Regions from separate parts of the Lysinibacillus sp. FW301-JW8 genome, predicted to be linked through region 2. Evidence: riboswitches for the same ligand, from Rfam matches in the RefSeq annotation. Region 2 holds a riboswitch; the other holds the start of a gene.
The links. Region 2 has a riboswitch for FMN ahead of AC3WOM_RS08350 (ECF transporter S component). Riboswitches for the same ligand answer to the same signal wherever they lie in the genome.
Positions count from the first base shown of each region.

Region 1: linked by a shared signal. The riboswitch ahead of ribE (riboflavin synthase) and the one ahead of AC3WOM_RS08350 (ECF transporter S component) in region 2 are both predicted to bind FMN.

Region 1 is NZ_JBYTBB010000004.1:83,993-93,270, forward strand. Features, by position in the region: gene AC3WOM_RS02980 (HAD hydrolase-like protein) at 1-248, opposite strand, end outside; gene AC3WOM_RS02985 (YibE/F family protein) at 1,007-1,783, opposite strand; gene AC3WOM_RS02990 (YibE/F family protein) at 1,783-2,910, opposite strand; partial or broken gene AC3WOM_RS02995 (SDR family oxidoreductase) at 3,123-4,025, shown strand; FMN riboswitch at 4,330-4,455, shown strand; FMN riboswitch at 4,574-4,699, shown strand; gene ribE (riboflavin synthase) at 4,940-5,578, shown strand; gene ribB (3,4-dihydroxy-2-butanone-4-phosphate synthase) at 5,606-6,223, shown strand; gene ribH (6,7-dimethyl-8-ribityllumazine synthase) at 6,241-6,708, shown strand; gene AC3WOM_RS03015 (spore germination protein) at 6,866-8,320, shown strand; gene AC3WOM_RS03020 (C45 family autoproteolytic acyltransferase/hydrolase) at 8,423-9,278, shown strand, end outside.
Region 2 is NZ_JBYTBB010000015.1:6,376-15,653, reverse strand. Features, by position in the region: gene sigX (RNA polymerase sigma factor SigX) at 1-227, shown strand, start outside; gene AC3WOM_RS08355 (RNA polymerase subunit sigma) at 224-1,516, shown strand; FMN riboswitch at 1,711-1,899, shown strand; gene AC3WOM_RS08350 (ECF transporter S component) at 2,118-2,705, shown strand; gene AC3WOM_RS08345 (sodium-dependent transporter) at 2,869-4,215, shown strand; gene AC3WOM_RS08340 (STAS domain-containing protein) at 4,436-4,822, opposite strand; gene AC3WOM_RS08335 (methyl-accepting chemotaxis protein) at 5,032-6,726, opposite strand; gene AC3WOM_RS08330 (ATP-binding protein) at 6,840-7,277, opposite strand; gene AC3WOM_RS08325 (SpoIIE family protein phosphatase) at 7,284-8,414, opposite strand; gene glnA (type I glutamate--ammonia ligase) at 8,850-9,278, shown strand, end outside.

The sequences.
Region 1 (9,278 bases), on a different contig from region 2:
TAAAGATGAACCTCATTTAAGGACTGTCGGTATAGACGATAAAATTGAGGTAAAATCATGGGTAATTTATACATTGGAAAATCAAATAATTTACTGCGCTCCGCTATGGATAATTTTTTCAATGATTCAATTTCCTTTAACTCTATTCCTTTAAATTTATATTTTTGTGCAAGTGTATTCCAAGCTGATGCAAATACAGCCGTAGAATCAGCCAATGTGCCATCAAAATCAAAGATGATATATTTCATTGAAAATGTTCTCCTTTATGTTCTAGTTGTATAGACGCTTAGTCCTTGAAAATGTTACGTACCTAAGAAATCCGATTTAAAGTATAATAACAAGATTCTATAGCATATGAAGCAGGTGGTGGTAAATGACCCTAGGAAAGTAATTTTTTCAATTATGTACAAATGCAAAATGGACATCGCTGTGGTAAATATTGTATCGGAAAATGCTCCTATTGAATAATGAAAAGCTTTATTTTGGAGAAAGCAGAAAAATGCCTTACTTAACATACAAAAAACCAAAGAACTTCAAATAAAAGTCTTTGGTTTTGCATATATAAATCTTATTTACTGTGTTTTCTTCATAATTAATGAAAGTATTACATTAACTAAAAGAGCTACGATCTGTTTTAATTCTTTATCCACTTGCTAAAACTCCTTCGATAGCTAAAAAGATTATAGTGAAGTTAACATAATAAAATTACAGAATTTTCAGTTAAAAAAATTGTGCAAAATTCTGTACCCTCTGGTGAATCTATTCGGATGTTAAATTTAAATCCTGATGTTGATTATCAGCGATTATTTTCCTTTAGTTAGTACATCTCCATAATACTAACTCGCCTGTTTTTTACTATAGCAAAAAAAATTTTTCTAATGTAAGCACTTTTATTATGTTTCACAATACGATTTCGCAACTTAGACAAACTTTTTAGACATAGTATTCATTTTTAAATAAAAAAGTACCTTTCATCCTATGTGTGTGGTGGAAAGGTACATATTAATTATGATGCATTTTCTGTTTTTTCTTTTTTTCTTATTAAATAATAGGCATTTACAGATGCAGTAATAGGAATGATTAATGCAATCCCAATACCTGCACAAAAGATCATCATTAATTCAGTGCTAAATACTTTAGAATTAATGATCTCACCAATTGAATAGGACAGATCCTTAAACCATATAAGCAAGCTTAAATATCCACCGAAAAAAGCAAAAAATAGAGTATTAGTATCTGTACCTAAAATATCCCTTCCTATGCTCATTCCTAATGTAAATAGTTTCTTTTTACTAATAAATGGATTGTGATGAAGAATCTCATGCATAGAAGTGGAAATTGAAATCGCAACATCCAAAATGGCTCCAATTGTACTCATAATGATAACCGAAGCACTGATTTGCACAAAATTGACACCAATATAAAGGGAGAATATACTAATTTCCTCTGTTGATTCCTCTCCAAATCCTTGAAGCATAGATTTATCCGTTATCCATACAATGAAAAGTAACAAAATAATGATTGTTATCATCGTAGAAATAAAAGCAGTGACTGTTTTACTACTTATTTGATTAATATAAAAAAGGCTAATCCAACTTATAACAATACAGGCGATCAACGTTAATAAAATTGGACTATTTTTTGGATTAGTCATTAAAAAGATAGTAATAAAGAGAACCCCAAAGTTTATAAATAAAGATAGGAAAGATCGTGCTCCTTTTTTTCCGCCAATAACGATCATCAAGATGAATAAAATAGCAGTTAACCACACTAATACATTCATTATTTTGCCCTCTTTCGATTAATGAAAAAAATAGAAGTGTATAGACTAATGGGAATTGTTAAGACAACACCAATTCCACCTGAAAGGGCCCTAGTTAATTCTAATGAAAGGTTCAAGGAAAGTGTTTGTCCTAATGGATAAGAGTTTTTCAAATATAAAATTAACATAGGAATTGAACCACTAATATAAACAAAAAACAAAATACTTGTAATTGTTCCCATAATGTCTTTTCCGATATCCATCCCAGAGGTTTTCAGTGCTTGATTAGAAATATTTTGATTTTGATTAAATAAGGCAAAAATTGAAGAAGACATTGTAATAGAGACATCCATTACAGCTCCTAGTGCCCCAATAAATAACCCAGCCATAAAAATCACTCGATAAGGTCGTGTTAGAAATTGCATTTCTTCATATCGAAGCCCATTCTCGGATGTAATCCATAGAACTAAAGCGCTAATCAATACAGAAATAAAGGTTCCTAAAAGTGTTGCAACAATTGCTGCATAAGTTTTTTCATTAAAGCCGTTAATGAGAATTAAAGAAATAACTGTAAATAAAAGAACACAGACCCCGCTGATGAGTAACAAGCTTATATTTGAATGCTTTACGTATAAATCTAAGGAATATGATAAAACAAGAGCATTCACCATTAAACTTATAATTGAAAACAACCCTTGCTTCCTGCCAACTATTAGCAATGCAAAAATAAACACCCACGTTATCATTAAAACGAATTGATCACGCTTCACGTCTAAGATTGTACCTGTTAAATCTCCATTCTTGTCCTTGCTTTCTTTAATGGTAACAAACAAGTTATTTCCGGTATGATATTCTTGATCGAATGCCCCAGAGGTAGAATAGTTATTTTTTAATTTGATAATCTGACCTTTTTCTTGTCCATTTTTTAAGACAGCAGTAATATGCTGTGTATATACATAATCCTTATTATTATACATATCTGTTACAGGCGTTGAATCTATCACATGTATTTTAATCACTTCTGCAATAGGGCGTTGATAAAAGGCTTCGTTATTATTAACAAAAAATACAGAGGCGATGAAGCAAAATGCTAATAGAACATAAAATACAATTTGTTTATACTTTCTTATTTTCACTAGGTTATGCAACAGTAAAACCTCCGTTGAAAGGGACGCTATAAATAATGACTCACGATATCACTGTGATTTTTTATTGTCAAGTGAACCGCAAATTGATTTCATTTTTACTGTTTATGGTTAATTGAGAGGTTGTGTCGTGCTGTATGTCTTTTCCTAGCATTAGCAACATATATCTAATCATATCGAATCGTGTAGTTTCCATATTGGAAGGAGGTTACAATGTGATTCCGAAATATCCTTATATTGGATATGAAACAAAGTGCAAGCAAGTTCCCATTACATTCCCACCACAGCATCAAGATGTTCAGCCAGGGCTAGAATATGTTATGCGGCCAGTTCCTATTTCTGACAACCCGGCATATAAAGGAATCGGAAAATTAAATGGGAAAATCGCTATAATTACTGGGGGAGATAGTGGAATTGGTCGTGCGGTTGCAATCGGATTTGCAAAGGAAGGAGCCCAGATGGCTATTACCTATATGCCACATGAATGACCTGATGCAGAAGCAACGAAGCAAATGGTGGAGGTATATGGGCAATCCATTCTATTAATTGAAGGGGATTTACGTCATCCCGAGTTTTCTAAGGAAGCAGTAAGAAAAACGATTGAGTGTTACGGTAAGCAAGACATACTTATTTTAAATCAAGGTGTACAATTCCCGCAGCAAAGCTTTTTAGATATCTCAAAAGAACAATTGAATGATACCTATGAAACCAATATTTTCCCTCATTTTTATATGACAAAGGCAGGATTACCTTATATGAAGCAGGGTGAGGCAATTATTTCCACCGCTTCCGTGACTGCTTACGCTGGAGCCCCGTTACTTGTCGATTATTCTTCTACAAAAGGAGCGATTGTTTCATTCACTAGATCATTATCCTTGCAATTAGCGAGTAAGGGAATACGAGTGAATGCAGTTGCCCCTGGACCGATCTGGACCCCACTAATTGTCTCTAGCTATTCCGCAGAATATGTCAAAACAATGGGCTTAGAAACCCCGATGAAACGAGCTGGGCAACCATTTGAACTTGCACCTACCTATATTTATTTAGCTTCTGATGATTCTTCTTTTGTTACGGGTCAGGTACTGCATGTCAATTGTGGCATTATGACGGAAACGTAAGTAATTTTAAAGTTGTAGTCGATTAATTTGTAAAACAAAAGTAATTCAAATGAAGGGTGATTTTTCCAATTATTTTATCTTCATTCATTTTCTATGCGAAAGCGAGGCGACAGCAACAATTACGCCAAGGCGAAATTGAACTTCAATCAGAACAATTTTTGAGGTCAAATCGGCTGTGAGAAAATCGAGGAGTTGAATGTAGCAGAACTGTTTAATGAAGACATACTTGATAAAAGAACAATTTTTATAAACAATTGTATGGATAATATTATAAAATAGTGTTATCGTAAAGAATAAGCTAAATAAAATCCTTCAGGGTAGGGTGAAATTCCCAATCGGCGGTGATGAAGTAATTCAAAGTCCGTGAGCGAAAGCTGATTTGGTGCAAATCCAAAACCGACAGTGATAGTCTGGATGGGAGAAGGGTAAAAGTGCAAACTTTTTAAATTCGTATGAATTTATAAGGTTTATTTGATTATGCTTTTATGTTAACTTCCCGTCGTTGAGATTGGGAGGTTTTTTTATTTAGCGAATAAATTAAATAGCGAAATGTTCTTCGGGGTAGGGTGAAATTCCCAATCGGCGGTGATGAAGCAATTCAAAGTCCGTGAGCGAAAGCTGATTTGGTGCAAATCCAAAACCGACAGTGATAGTCTGGATGGGAGAAGAACGATGAGATGACAGCCTATGGAAAAAATAGAGTATCCAAAAGGTTTATTTGTTGACGTCTTATTTATATGAACTCCCAAACCCCTTTCAAAACGATGAAGGGGTTTTTGTTTGTTAGTGGGATAGAATGCTGAAAGTGATGAATAGAAATAGAAAAGTGATGGATTGACCCCAAAAACTGATGCATAGAATCACAAAACCGATGGATAGAGCCTTTAACGCGTAGAAAGAAAGCAGGTGGAAAAATGTTTACAGGGATTGTTGAGGATATTGGTACAATGAAAACCTTGCAAATCGATCAGCAAAGTATGAAAATAACGGTTCTTTCAGCAAAAATGGTGGAGGATGTAAAGCTCGGAGACAGTATAGCGGTCAATGGTGTTTGTTTAACAGTGACAAACTTTACTGATCGAGAGCTGACAATGGATGTCATGCCAGAAACGGTGAAGGCAACTAATTTGCAGCAGCTTGCTGTAGGAGATCCAGTTAACTTAGAGCGCGCCATGCCTGCGAATGGACGATTCGGTGGTCATTTTGTATCTGGGCATGTTGATGGAGTAGGAAAAATAGTACGTAAGCGACCATTAGCAAACGCAGTTTATATTGATATTGAGCTATCCGAGGAATTAATAAACAACTGTATACCAAAAGGCTCTATTACAATTGATGGTACGAGCTTAACACTTTTTCATGTTGAGCAAAAAAGTGTCACAGTATCACTAATACCACACACGTATAAGGAAACTCTTTTAGGTATGAAGAAAATAGGTGCTCCCGTTAATATTGAAACGGATTTAGTTGGAAAATACATTTTACACCAGCTAAAGCGTAATCAGGAAGTGCCAGCTATTACGAGAGATTTTTTAGCACAAAACGGATTTTAAACGATGAATGGTAAGGAGGTGCCAATATTGCTACACACAATTGAAGAAGCAATAGAGGATTTAAAACAGGGCAAGATGATTATTGTAGTAGACGATGAGGATCGAGAAAATGAAGGAGATTTACTGGCTTTAGCAGAGCATATGACGCCTGAAACGATAAACTTTATGGCGACATATGGAAGAGGCCTTATCTGCACACCGATTACACAGCAGCTCGCACAAAAATTAGCCTTACAACCTATGGTAAGTAACAATACAGACAATCATCAAACAGCATTTACAGTTAGCATTGATCATATGGATACAACAACAGGAATTAGCGCCTTCGAACGAGCAATGACAATAAAAAAAATGATTGAACCACAAGCAAAGGCAGAGGATTTTCGTAGACCTGGTCATGTATTTCCGCTAATCGCAAAGGAGAATGGTGTGTTAGAGCGTAGAGGTCACACCGAAGCAACCACTGATTTAGCAAAGCTTTGTCACAGTATTCCCGCAGGCATTATTTGTGAAATTATGGGGAACGATGGCAAAATGCTACGCTTCGATGAATTGATCAGCTATGCAACGCATCATCAGCTAAAAATAATTTCAATTGAAGAATTAGTGTTATATCGTCAGCAAAATCACAAAATTACAATTTAAAAGAGGAGAATTTAGATATGGGTAAAACATTTGAAGCACAATTAATTGGTACAGACTTAAAAATTGCTATCGTAGTAGGTCGATTCAATGAATTTATTACAAGTAAATTATTAGATGGAGCACTCGATGGTTTAAAGCGTCACGGTGTAGCTGAGGACTCTATTGATGTAGCATGGGTTCCTGGTGCATTTGAGGTTCCATTTATTTCAAAACAACTGGCAGAAACAAAGAAATATGATGCCATTATTGGTTTAGGGACAGTGATTCGTGGCTCTACAACACATTATGACTATGTATGCAATGAATCAGCAAAAGGAATTGCCAATGTATCATTAACAACAAATGTGCCAGTTATTTTTGGCATTGTGACAACTGAAAATATTGAGCAAGCCATTGAACGTGCTGGTACAAAATCAGGTAATAAAGGCTATGATTCTGCAATGTCTGCTATTGAAATGGCGAATTTAAAGAGAATGATTGGCTAAAACATAGTTTGATTTTATTTAATTGAAATTATTCATTTAAAGTATCTTATCCTCCTAAAACCTGAATATTTTAAACAAGCATGGGGAAAATATTGTGTAAGTGTATTGATGCATGTACGAATCTGGAGCTGAATCAGTAGGAGATGAGGAATATTCAATGGAACAAATCGTAAATTTGCAAACTTTGAAGGCATTATTTCAACGCTCTGCTGATGTGATTTTTCAAAGGTATACAATGCAGCAACATACAGTACATGTTATTTATTGTGATGCAATGATTAATGAACAATTACTACAAAGCGTTATTGTTCAAGAGCTCCAATCGATGCTTGAAAAGACTTCAGGTGAATTATTAGCGGAAGATATTATAAAGCATCTACACATTCCTCATTTGAACAAAATCTCAGAAAAAGAGGAAGTCATTACAAAACTCTATAAAGGACATGTGCTGCTGTATTTTGAAGATGCACAATTATTATTTACAAGTTATATTCCTAAAAAGCCAAACCGAGAGCCTAGAGAAACATCCCTTGAATTAGTCATAAAGGGTCCAAGAGACGATTTTATTGAGGATATCGATATTAATATTGCTTTATTACGAAAACGATTACCTACAAATTCATTAAGTGTTGAAACATATGAAATCGGCAAGCGTTCTAAAACATCTGTAGCAATCCTTTATATGGATGATATTGTTAATAAAGAAATGCTAGAGGACATCAAAGTACATCTTCAAAAAGTAGATACGGATATTGTGTTTAGTGGCGATATTTTAATGGAGAGAATTGAGCAAAGCGCAAAAATTCTTCCTAGACATGATTACACAGGTCGTCCTGATTTTGCTGTACAGGCCTTAATCAATGGTAGAATTGTAATAATGGTGGATGGTGTCACCTATGCCATTATTACACCAGCAAACGTGCTTCTAGTCTTTAAATCAGGCGAGGATTATTATTATCCGATTTTTGTAAGTTCTATGGAAAGACTGCTACGCATTGTTGGCATATTAATTAGCGTGCTTTTACCAGGCTTCTGGCTAGCGCTTACGACCTATCATCAAGAGCAATTACCTTTGATTCTTTTAGCAACAGTTGTGCAATCAAGGACAGGGCTTCCGTTTCCAACAGTTCTAGAAATATTACTAATGGTATTTATGTTTGAAATGTTCCGTGAGGCCAATATACGGCTCCCAAGTATCATTAGTGGATCAATGAGTGTCGTTGGAGGTTTAATTATTGGTGATGCAGCTATTAAAGCTGGTATAACTAGTCCTTCGATGATAGTTGTCATTGCTATTTCTAGCATTGCAGCCTATACGCTTGTCAATCAATCCTTTGTCACGGCAATGAGTATATTCCGCGTTATCATTATATTAGCGGCAGCATTTTTCGGCTTGTATGGCTTCTTTATAGCGATTTTTTTCATTCTGCTATATACAGCAAATTTGCGAGTGCTTGGCATTCCATATTTAAATTTAGGAGCAGATTTAGATTGGCAGGATATGAAAAAATCCTTAGTGAGATTATCTCCTAAAGGCTACGGTAAACGCCCAGCATTTTTAAATTTGCAGGATAAAACTAGAACTTCTCGTAAAAACAAAAAAATGGACTAGGTACTGGTATACCTAGTCCATAATTATTTTCTTGACCTTCTATTTGCTTGAAGCTTTATGATGTTGGAAAATAAGTAAGTTCAATAAGGGAGAGAAATCAACATGTCAGGTTATGAAGGGTTAATCGTCAAAGTTGAAAATGTGAGCGGTAGCTATCACCAAATTGGTTTACAGCAAAGCAAGGGGCTTTTATCTTTACTACAGATGCCAAAAGATATTTTACTGCACTTAACTAGATCTACTAATACTCAAACAGCGAAACAACTTTTACAGAAACATTGTCCACAGCTCATCCATGAGATGGAACGCTTGAGTGCTGGTTCAGCTTTATCGGTAGCCACTGTGCTTAGATTGTACAGTGGCTATTCTATTTCTTTTCCGGAGATGGGCTGCACAGCATTAGTGAAGGATGGGATGTATGTCCGTAATTATGATTTCAGTCCAGCTTTGTACGATGCTAGGCTTGTCTTTTCTAATCCAGAGAATGGTTATGCAAGTATCGGGTTTAGTCAGCAAATCATTGGTAGACTGGATGGGATGAATGAATACGGGTTAGTTGTTGGTCTGCATTTTGTTAATCATGAGTACTCTGAAGAAGGCTTTATTGCTTCTACAATTGTTCGTATACTATTAGAGCAATGTAAAACAATCGAAGAGGCATGTATGTTAATAAAGGAAATTCCCCATGGTTACTGCTATAATTATTCTATGACAGATTGTAGCGGGAGAGCTATAGTAGTAGAAGCCACCCCACAGAAGCAAGTGATAAAGCGGGAAAACCCATTAATTTGTACAAATCATTTTGAATCCATACATTTAATAGAAAAAAATAAGAAAATGATAGAAGGTTCTATTCACAGAAAGCGGTTTTTAACGAAATTACTGGAGGAAGAGCTTTCCATTACAGCCGTCTATCAACATTTTAATGCTGAAAATTCACCATTATTTTATGATAATT
Region 2 (9,278 bases):
TGGAGGCAAGTGATGAATTTATGCAGGTAGAGTCAGCACTTGAAAACTGTACAGGAGACCAAAAGATGGTCATTATTATGCGCTACTTTCAAGATTTATCGATTGCAGAAACAGCACAAATACTAGATTGGACAGAAGCAAAGGTAAAAACAACACAGCATCGTGCCATCAAATTTTTAAGGCAACAGCTACAACAGGTTAGAGAACAGGAGGCGAAACGGCAATGACACATAACCAGTTTGATGATGACCAGCTAGAACATGTATTGAACAATGCCCCTAAGCTTTCTGACCGCCGTTCTAAAGATGAAATATTAAATCGATTATTGGCAGATGCTCGCTTGCAGGATAATGTTCATTTGCAAGAAGCCATCCAGCAGCCATTAGACGAAGAAGTGTCAGCGCAAGAACAACAGCAAAGTATAGAGACAGAAACAACAAAGCGCAAAATCCGTAAATGGCCCATTCTTATGAGTGTTGCTGCTGTTTTCGCATTAACAATAGGTGTAGGCTCTAAGTTTATGAATAATAATGATTCCAAGATAGATCAGGCGACTGCCCCTGACATTGCTCCGTATTCTACTATGCAAGACGGGCCAGCTGCAAAAACTGCTGAAAATTTTGATAATTATCTGGATTCGAGCATTGTTGCAGAACATGCTAAATTTATGTCTCTACGTACCTCTGTGTACGAGGAAGACTTAACGGATGCCGTTGTCTTTCGTATTGGTTTGGCAAGTCGTGATGTAGAAAGCGTACCAATGACGTATATTATTCCCAATGAGCGGGTTGAAGCGGATTTTGGGAAAGAAAAACCTTCTACATTACAAATGTATAAAAAGTATGCACCACAAATTGAAGAGAAAGCAAAAGGCTTTACTAACTACCATCCATATCAAGGTGAATTGAAGGAAAAAGATGATAAGCTGATTCATGTATTACCCGAGAAAAATGATTATGATGTAGCCTCTGCACCCGTAAATGAATATAAGGGAACCTTGCAGGATACATTTTCAGACTCAGAGTATACAGAGGTCGAGTTTGAAAATGCAGATGGCACACCATACGAGTTTTCTCAAGAGGGAGAGCCGAGTAAGGCTATGTCATTAACAGGTCCAAGTCATTTTAATTATTATTTATATAAAGACCAGGATAATGGGGCGGAGTATTTATCTCCCGATTTTCGTCAAACTTTTCCCTCGGTAACAGAAGCGATTACGGTTATGCGCAATAAAAATGATGATGTTTATGTTCCTGTCGTTCCAGAAAATGTGACTTATACTGTACAGGAGGTTGCAGAGGGTGTTGTTGTTACCTTTAATGCTCCTCTTGATTTAACGACAATGGAGCCAGCTCGAGCAACACAATTAATCGAAGCAATGATGCTAACGGCTGCAAGCTTTGATAAACAATTACGCTTAGATAATGTAGTTCAGGAAAGCTGGGAAGGCTTTGATTTAAAAAATTTCTTGCCCAAGCCTGTAGGCGCAAATAAGCAGTATATGGATACGCCATAGCAACTTTACGGCGATAGTTTAAGGAGTATTCTCGTACATCAACTGTGGCGAGAATACTCCTTCTTGTTTCTATGGCGATAAACCAACTAACTGTCCATAAAACATACAAATCTAATAGGATTTTTTAAGCAGAACTATTTACTTTTTCTAAATAATTCATTATAGTAAAGCTGTAGAACAAAAATAAAATATTGATTCATCTTCGGGGCAGGGTGAAAATCCCGACCGGCGGTAATAGAGCTGTAAATCGCTAATGTGAAAGACATTAGCTCGAATGATTTACTAAAGACTCTTCAGCCCGCGACCTGTGCAAAATTTTTTGCATGGCTGACTTGGTGCGATTCCAAGGCCGACAGTTAGAGTCTGGATGGGAGAAGATGGAGGTACGATCGTCATTCGTTATTTTAAATTAGCTTTGAACGAGCGTTTTTTCAACATGGCTTTAAAGCCCGCTCGAAAATTGCTGTTTAATGGCGTTTATTAATCATGCCTATTCTCCCTTATGCCAACAATGCATAAGGGTTTTTTCATGAATAACATTTGATTAGATCGTAACCTTTCTTCTTGCGAGATTGAATCAGCAAAGAGGAGAGAATTTTCAATGAAGAAAAATGTTAAACTTCAATCGTTTATTACGATTGGCATGCTGAGCAGTATTTCGTTTTTATTAATGCTATTTAATTTCCCAATTCCACCATTCCCAGCGTTTTTGGAAGTGGATTTCAGTGATATGCCTGCATTACTAGCAGCCATAACAATGGGACCTGTAGCGGGGATTCTAGTAGAGTTATTTAAAAATGTATTGGATTGGATTTTCTCAGGCACGCCAACAGGAGTACCAGTAGGACATATCGCTAACTTCACGACAGGTATTTTATTTATTTTACCAGTATCCTTTATTTTTAAGCGTTTTAAAAACATTGGTGGTCTTATTGGAGGCTTAGCAGCAGGAACAATCGTTATGGCGGTTGGTATGAGTGTTCTTAACTATGCTGTATTTTTACCAATGTACACGTACTTTTTAGGGATGGAGCCTGTTGTAGGAGATTCATTATATAAAATGATTGTGGCTGGAATCTTGCCATTTAATATTGTTAAAGGTATTTTATTAACTGTTATCATGGCCTTATTATTTACAACTATGCGCAAATGGATAGATCGTCAGCGTAATATGTATTTAACGAAATAAGATTATATGAAACCTCGAGTGTGATTTGATATGCTCGAGGTTTTTTTATGGATTGAACGCTTGAATCAATAGATAGATTTGTCAACGGAACTTAATCTAGTCGAGCCTAGTGTTTTCATGTAGAATAAGAAAGAGTTTAGAAATGCTAGAGGAGTTTGAAGAGATGAGTGAAAAAAAGGCACAATGGTCTAGTAAACTAGGCTTTATTTTAGCATCAGCAGGAGCGGCAATCGGATTAGGGGCGATTTGGAAGCTTCCATATGTTACTGGTCAAAGTGGCGGTGGAGCATTTTTCCTAATCTTTGTTCTATTTACATTGTTAATTGGTTTACCAATGCTATTATCAGAATATATTTTAGGACGTGGCACCCAATCTGAGGCGGTCACTGCATATAAAAAAATTGCACCGACGAAAAGGGGCTGGGCATGGATTGGCCGCATGGGTGTACTGGGTTGTTTTTTATTATTAACTTTTTATAGTGTTGTGGGCGGTTGGATTTTTATTTATAGCGGTCTTGGTGTGGCTGGTACTGTTATTGATCCTGCTAATGATCCTAGTGAGCTATTTGAAAAGATTATTGGTACGCCTTGGATTACATTGCTAGGTTTAGGGTTATTTACGCTAGCGAATGTACTAGTGATATCTCTTGGAGTGCAAAATGGTATAGAAAAGGCTAATAAGTTTATGATGCCATTATTATTTATGATGTTTATAGTACTTGTTGTCCGAGCAGTAACATTAGACGGAGCGATGGAGGGTGTGAAATTTTTCTTATGGCCAGACTTCTCTAATATTACTGGAAGGGCTTTATTAGAAGCTTTAGGCCAATCCTTCTTTGGCTTAGCAGTAGGGTTTTCTTGTCTAGTGACCTACAGCTCTTATTTAAAAAAGGATGTGAGCTTACCTAACTCGGCGGGCTCGGTTGTACTTTTAACTGTACTTGTATCGTTTTTAGCAGGATTAGCGATTTTTCCTGTTGTATTTGCCTTTGATTTAGAGCCTGCATCTGGACCAGGCTTACTATTTATGGTGCTGCCTACAGCATTTAGCCAAATGCCATTGGGTGAAGTGTTCTTAGCGATGTTTTTATTACTATTTTTATTCGCAACATTAACATCTTCCTTCAGTTTATACGAAATTATTGTAGCGGCATTTATAGAAAAGGGGCGAGTGTCTCGCTCAGCATTGACACTGTTATTAGGTGTAATAGTCTTTATTGCTGCAATTCCAGCAGCATTGTCTTCTAGTACCTTAGCAGATGTATCATTCTTTGGGAAAACAATTTTTGATACGACAGATTTTTTAGTATCGAATTTAATGCTTCCGTTAGGAAATTTATTGATAGCTTTCTTTATTGCGCATGTAGCTGATAAAGAATTTGTGAGGAAGGAATTACTGATGGGAAGCCAAATGGGACAGGGGTATTATTCTACATATCGACTATTAATGTTAATTGTAGTACCTATAGTCATTCTTGTTGTTTTATTAAATATGCTTTTACAATATTAAAAAGCAGGGTGTATTCTATTTTACAGGAATACACCCTATTTTTTTATGAATAAAAGAACGTTAGCCTAAAACCTTCGCATTCTACGAAAACGGCTAACTGACCTGCCTCGTGCCGCTGCCGCTTTGCTTTCACGAAAAAAACATTTGCAGGTCTGGGCACAATTCAGAATCCGGACGCAATTACGCCAAGGCGAAATTGATAATGGGGGCAACGATAGGGTTAATATTCGTTAAGTGATAATTCTCCTAGCCAATCTTCTTTGATAATCTTTTTTGCTTGCTCTTCGCTGTTTGTAATAGGAAAAACTTTATCTACCTGCGAAATAGCGAATAAGTTGCGGATGAAATCATCGACGACAATAATGGCGATTTTCTTTTCTTTTATTGATATTTTTTTGGCAAAGTTAACGATCATACCAAAGCCGGTACTATCGATATTTGTTACCTTTTGCATATCGATAATATATCCATGCTTTGTTTCTAAATTTAGTGATTGAAGATCTTTTTTTATATCCTCAATCAGACCGTATTCTAAATCGCCAGTAAACGCAATTAAGATATAATCAGCCTTTGTGCCAATATCCATCGCAATTTTCTTCTGATTCATACTATAGCGCCTCCATTTTCCTTTTCATGTTTATGGATTAATTTATACTTGGCATTTCCATGATATGTGCCTGATAAGAGTGAAAGCTTTCCAAAGACTTTTTGAGCCTCCTCATCCGCTTTTTTCATTGTGGGAGTCGCCGTGTATTCATAATTGTTTTAATAAACTCCCATTGTATCTATAACACATCGTATCATGTTTATCCTTAATTAAAACTTAAATTTATTGACTTCGTTTTGTAATTTATCTGAAATTGTTGCTAATTCATCTGAGTTTTGTGTTATCTCTGCCACGGTAGCATATTGTTCCTCAGATGTAGCGGCGATTTCCTCTGTTGCAGCTGCAGAGTCTTCGATGATACGAGAAATGTCTTGAATAGCTTGTTGAACACCTAAGGAGTTGTCATTGACATGGGTAAATGCCATCTTCATTTGTTCAACACCTTTTTCTGTTTCCACAACTTTCTCCACGATCTCTTTTAAAGCGGTTCCTCCTTTGTTGATAATTGTTACTTGCTCCTCTACCGCAAGCAGATTACTTTCCATTGTGCGAACTGTTACTGACGTTTCAGCCTGAATATCATTAATGAGATTTGTAATTTGTCCAGATGCCATGCTTGATTGCTCAGCAAGCTGACGTACCTCTGAGGCAACAACCGCAAAGCCTTTTCCTTGATCACCTGCGCGTGCGGCTTCAATAGCTGCATTAAGGGCAAGTAAATTTGTTTGCTCTGCAATACCTGTAATCACCGTGATAATACCACCAATTTCTTCAGAGCGTTTGCCTAGTTTTTGAATAGAGTCCGTTGCATAAGACACTGTTTGCGTTACAGCACTTAAATGCTTGATGGCTTCATTAATCGCTTCTTCTCCTTTACGTGCAATATTCGATGATTCTATGGCACTAGTCAAAGTCATTTCCGCCTTTTTCAAACTACTCGATACTTCTTCAATTGTTTTTTGCATCATCGATACAATTTGCTCAGCTTGATCGGATTGTGTTGTTGTTCCAACTGCGATTTCATTCATCGTTAATGCAATTTGGTTAGAAGCCTCGCTAGTCTGGTGTGATGATTCTGCTAATGAGTGGGAGGAGTTAGCCACCTGGTTAGCGCTGCCAGCCACAATTGTTATTGTTTCAGTTAAGCGATCTTTCATATTACTAAATGCTTGTGCTAAATCCGTAATCTCATCTTTGCCTTTAGGATTTAATAATTTTACATTCAAATTTAAATCTGCAAGCTCTTGGGCATTTGAGCTTAGGATATTGATTGGATTAATGATTTGTCGTTGTAAAAACCAACTAATACCGACAATCAATAGAATAGCAATCCCTAAAGAAACTGCTACATTTTCAAGGGCTGATTTTGTTGCAATGCTTATATAAGGAGCTGTTGGAACGGCTGTTGCCCATACACCTATTACATCTCCTTTGCTATCTAAAATAGGGTCATAGGCTGCCTGATGCATGTTTCCTAAAACACTTGCCGAACCAATAAAGCGCTTTTTTTCTCCTAATACAACAGTGGCGACTTCGTCAGATACTTTAGTATTTAAGGCACGCTGTCCGTTTTCGACAATATTGGTACTAATTCGTGAATCATTTTGGAAAATTGATACGGCATTACCGTTTGTTAGCTCTCCAACTTTATCAGCAATGTCAAAATTCTCAACCATGTTGACATCGCCTTTATATAATTGATTATTTTTGATGGACCAATCTCCAGGGAATTTTGCGTTTAAATATTCATAGCTTACTTGAATATCTGATAGAAGCTTAGTATTTGCACTTTCTAAAAGATTCTTTTTCGCAACATAATAATTAATTCCTGCTAAAAGTGAAGTAAGAAGTAAAATACAACTAAAGATTAGCAGGCTTATTTTTTTTCGGATTGTCAGTTTCATTAAAACTCCTCCAATTATACTTTATAGGTGTGTTGTTGAACCTTATTTCACGTTATGATTTAAGTTGCTCGTTTTCATGAGCTAAGTAGAGTTGATATATATTTAAAGATTCATCAAAACCCTCTATTTTCATTTATATATATTCTTTTTGAGATACCAACTAAAAATTTTGTTTCAGAAATATGTTCAAACCAAATATCGTCAACCATATTTTTAACAAAAAATAAACCACGCCCACGATCTGAAAAATCAAGTTCATTTAAATCGTATTGAAGAACTTTACTCCAATCATTCTCAGCAATCCCTTTTGCTTCATCTGTAACGGTTACTTTTATTTCTTCATCGGATTGGCATACATGTATTTGAATTTCCTTTTCTGAGCATGCATCGATTTTTCCCATTGCTTCAACAGCATTTATAACTAATTCATGTACAACAAAGCGTAATTCTTTTTTATAAGGTAGATTATACACGTTTGCATAATTTTCCATAACTTGATCTACGAATGCTATTGCTTGTGTATCAGGATTTACATTGAGCGTGAATTCCATCACCAATCACCTACCCTGTAATGTAATTGTTATTGAAACTACTGTTATATCATCACTGTGATCATTTTCTAATAAATTGTACTTTTGAGAAAATTTTTGTAAGGCATAGCTATTTTCTTGTGAGGCATAGGAATGGAAAAAATCCATATCAATATTGTGTTGTTTATTTAATGTCAATAATCCATCCGTATAAAGTATAATACGATGCCAGCCGGATAAAGGAATTGTTTTTTTAGTGATTGGAATGGTAGGGAATAGTCCAAGAATAGGTGTGTTTGCTTGAAGAAATACTGTCTCTCCGTACTTTCCAAATAAAAAACCAGCTGGATGGGCTGCATTCACATAGTGTAATGTTCCACTTTTTGTATCAATAAGTATGTAGATAGCCGTCATTAAAAAACGGTCCATATCTTCATCAGAAAAAAGCTCATTAATTTGACGATTTAGCTCCCGAATGACTGTTACAGGATCGATTAATTTTGTAATCATACCTTTTAACAGAGATCGAACGGACATGGTAACAAGTGATGCAGCGATGCCATGCCCCATAGCATCATATAAAAGAATAGCCGTCAAATGTTCATTAATCCTAAACCAACAGTACATGTCACCTCCTAATGTATTGGATGTAACATAAAGTCCATCAATCTGTAGGTTTTCAAGATATAGTGGTGGTGATAAAGCGTTTTTTTGAAACTTTTTTGCCACGATTAGGTCTTTTTGAATCATACTTTCTTGTTGTCTTCGCAGTTTTGCTTCATTCTGATATTTTGTGGCAACTTGAATTCGGGTTTTAAATTGTGTGAAATCAAATGGCTTTAAAATAAAATCAAATATTCCAGCCTCAAAAACTCTATCAATCGTAATTGTTTTTTCATAAGTAGTAGCAAGAAGGATTGGGACATCAATCCAGTTTATTAAACTGTCAATTTGCTGACATATTTCTTCGCAATTTTTAAGTGTCAATTTTGCATCGAGAATAATTAATTCTAGATCTTCTTTCAAAGAATCTAATAAATAATTCATTGCTGCATCAGGGGAGGAAAAGCAATGAATATCTTTGATGTCTATACGATGAAAATATTTTTGCAGACGCAATACATCATTACTTACGCTGCCAATAATTAATACTGACATGCTTCCTACATTCACCGCCTTATGGATCTTTAACAGAAGATTTCTAGGAATTTTAAATATTCATATAACTATATTATATACGCCTTATTTACTTGGCTGATGAACAATATAGAAATTCTAATTTGCTATAAATTTACCAATAAATATGGCATTATACAAGACTATTGTGATATAAAATGCGGAAATATTATTTCTTATTTAAATTCCATAAAACAGACTATGAAAATCGCCGAAAATCTTCATAGTAAAGCCTTAATTCACGTGTAAAGGCAATCATAAATGAGAGCTCTATATATCTAAAAAAAAGATAAATATCTTCGAAAAAAACAATGTAATGAAAGTTGACATATGTATTGCACCTTTTTCATTTTTGATGTAATTTAAAAGCAGTTATTTATTATGGTGTCAACTAAAATTACATTGGAGTGGTGGAGAATGAAACATTATACGAAAGAAGATATTATACGCCGAGTGGAAGAAGAAAATGTGAAATTTATTCGCCTACAATTTACTGATATATTGGGAACAATTAAAAATGTTGAAGTTCCTGTAAGTCAATTAGAAAAAGCATTGGACAATAAAGTGATGTTTGATGGTTCATCCATTGAGGGCTTTGTACGTATTGAGGAATCGGATATGTATTTACGTCCAGATTTTAATACCTTTGTAATTTTCCCTTGGACAGCTGAAAAGGGCAAGGTAGCACGCTTTATTTGTGATATAGCAAGACCTGATGGTACACCGTTTGAAGGTGATCCACGCTCTAATCTAAAAAGGGTATTAAAAGAGATGGAGGAGCTTGGTTTTACTTCATTTAATTTAGGACCAGAGCCAGAGTTTTTCTTATTTAAGCTGGATGAAAAA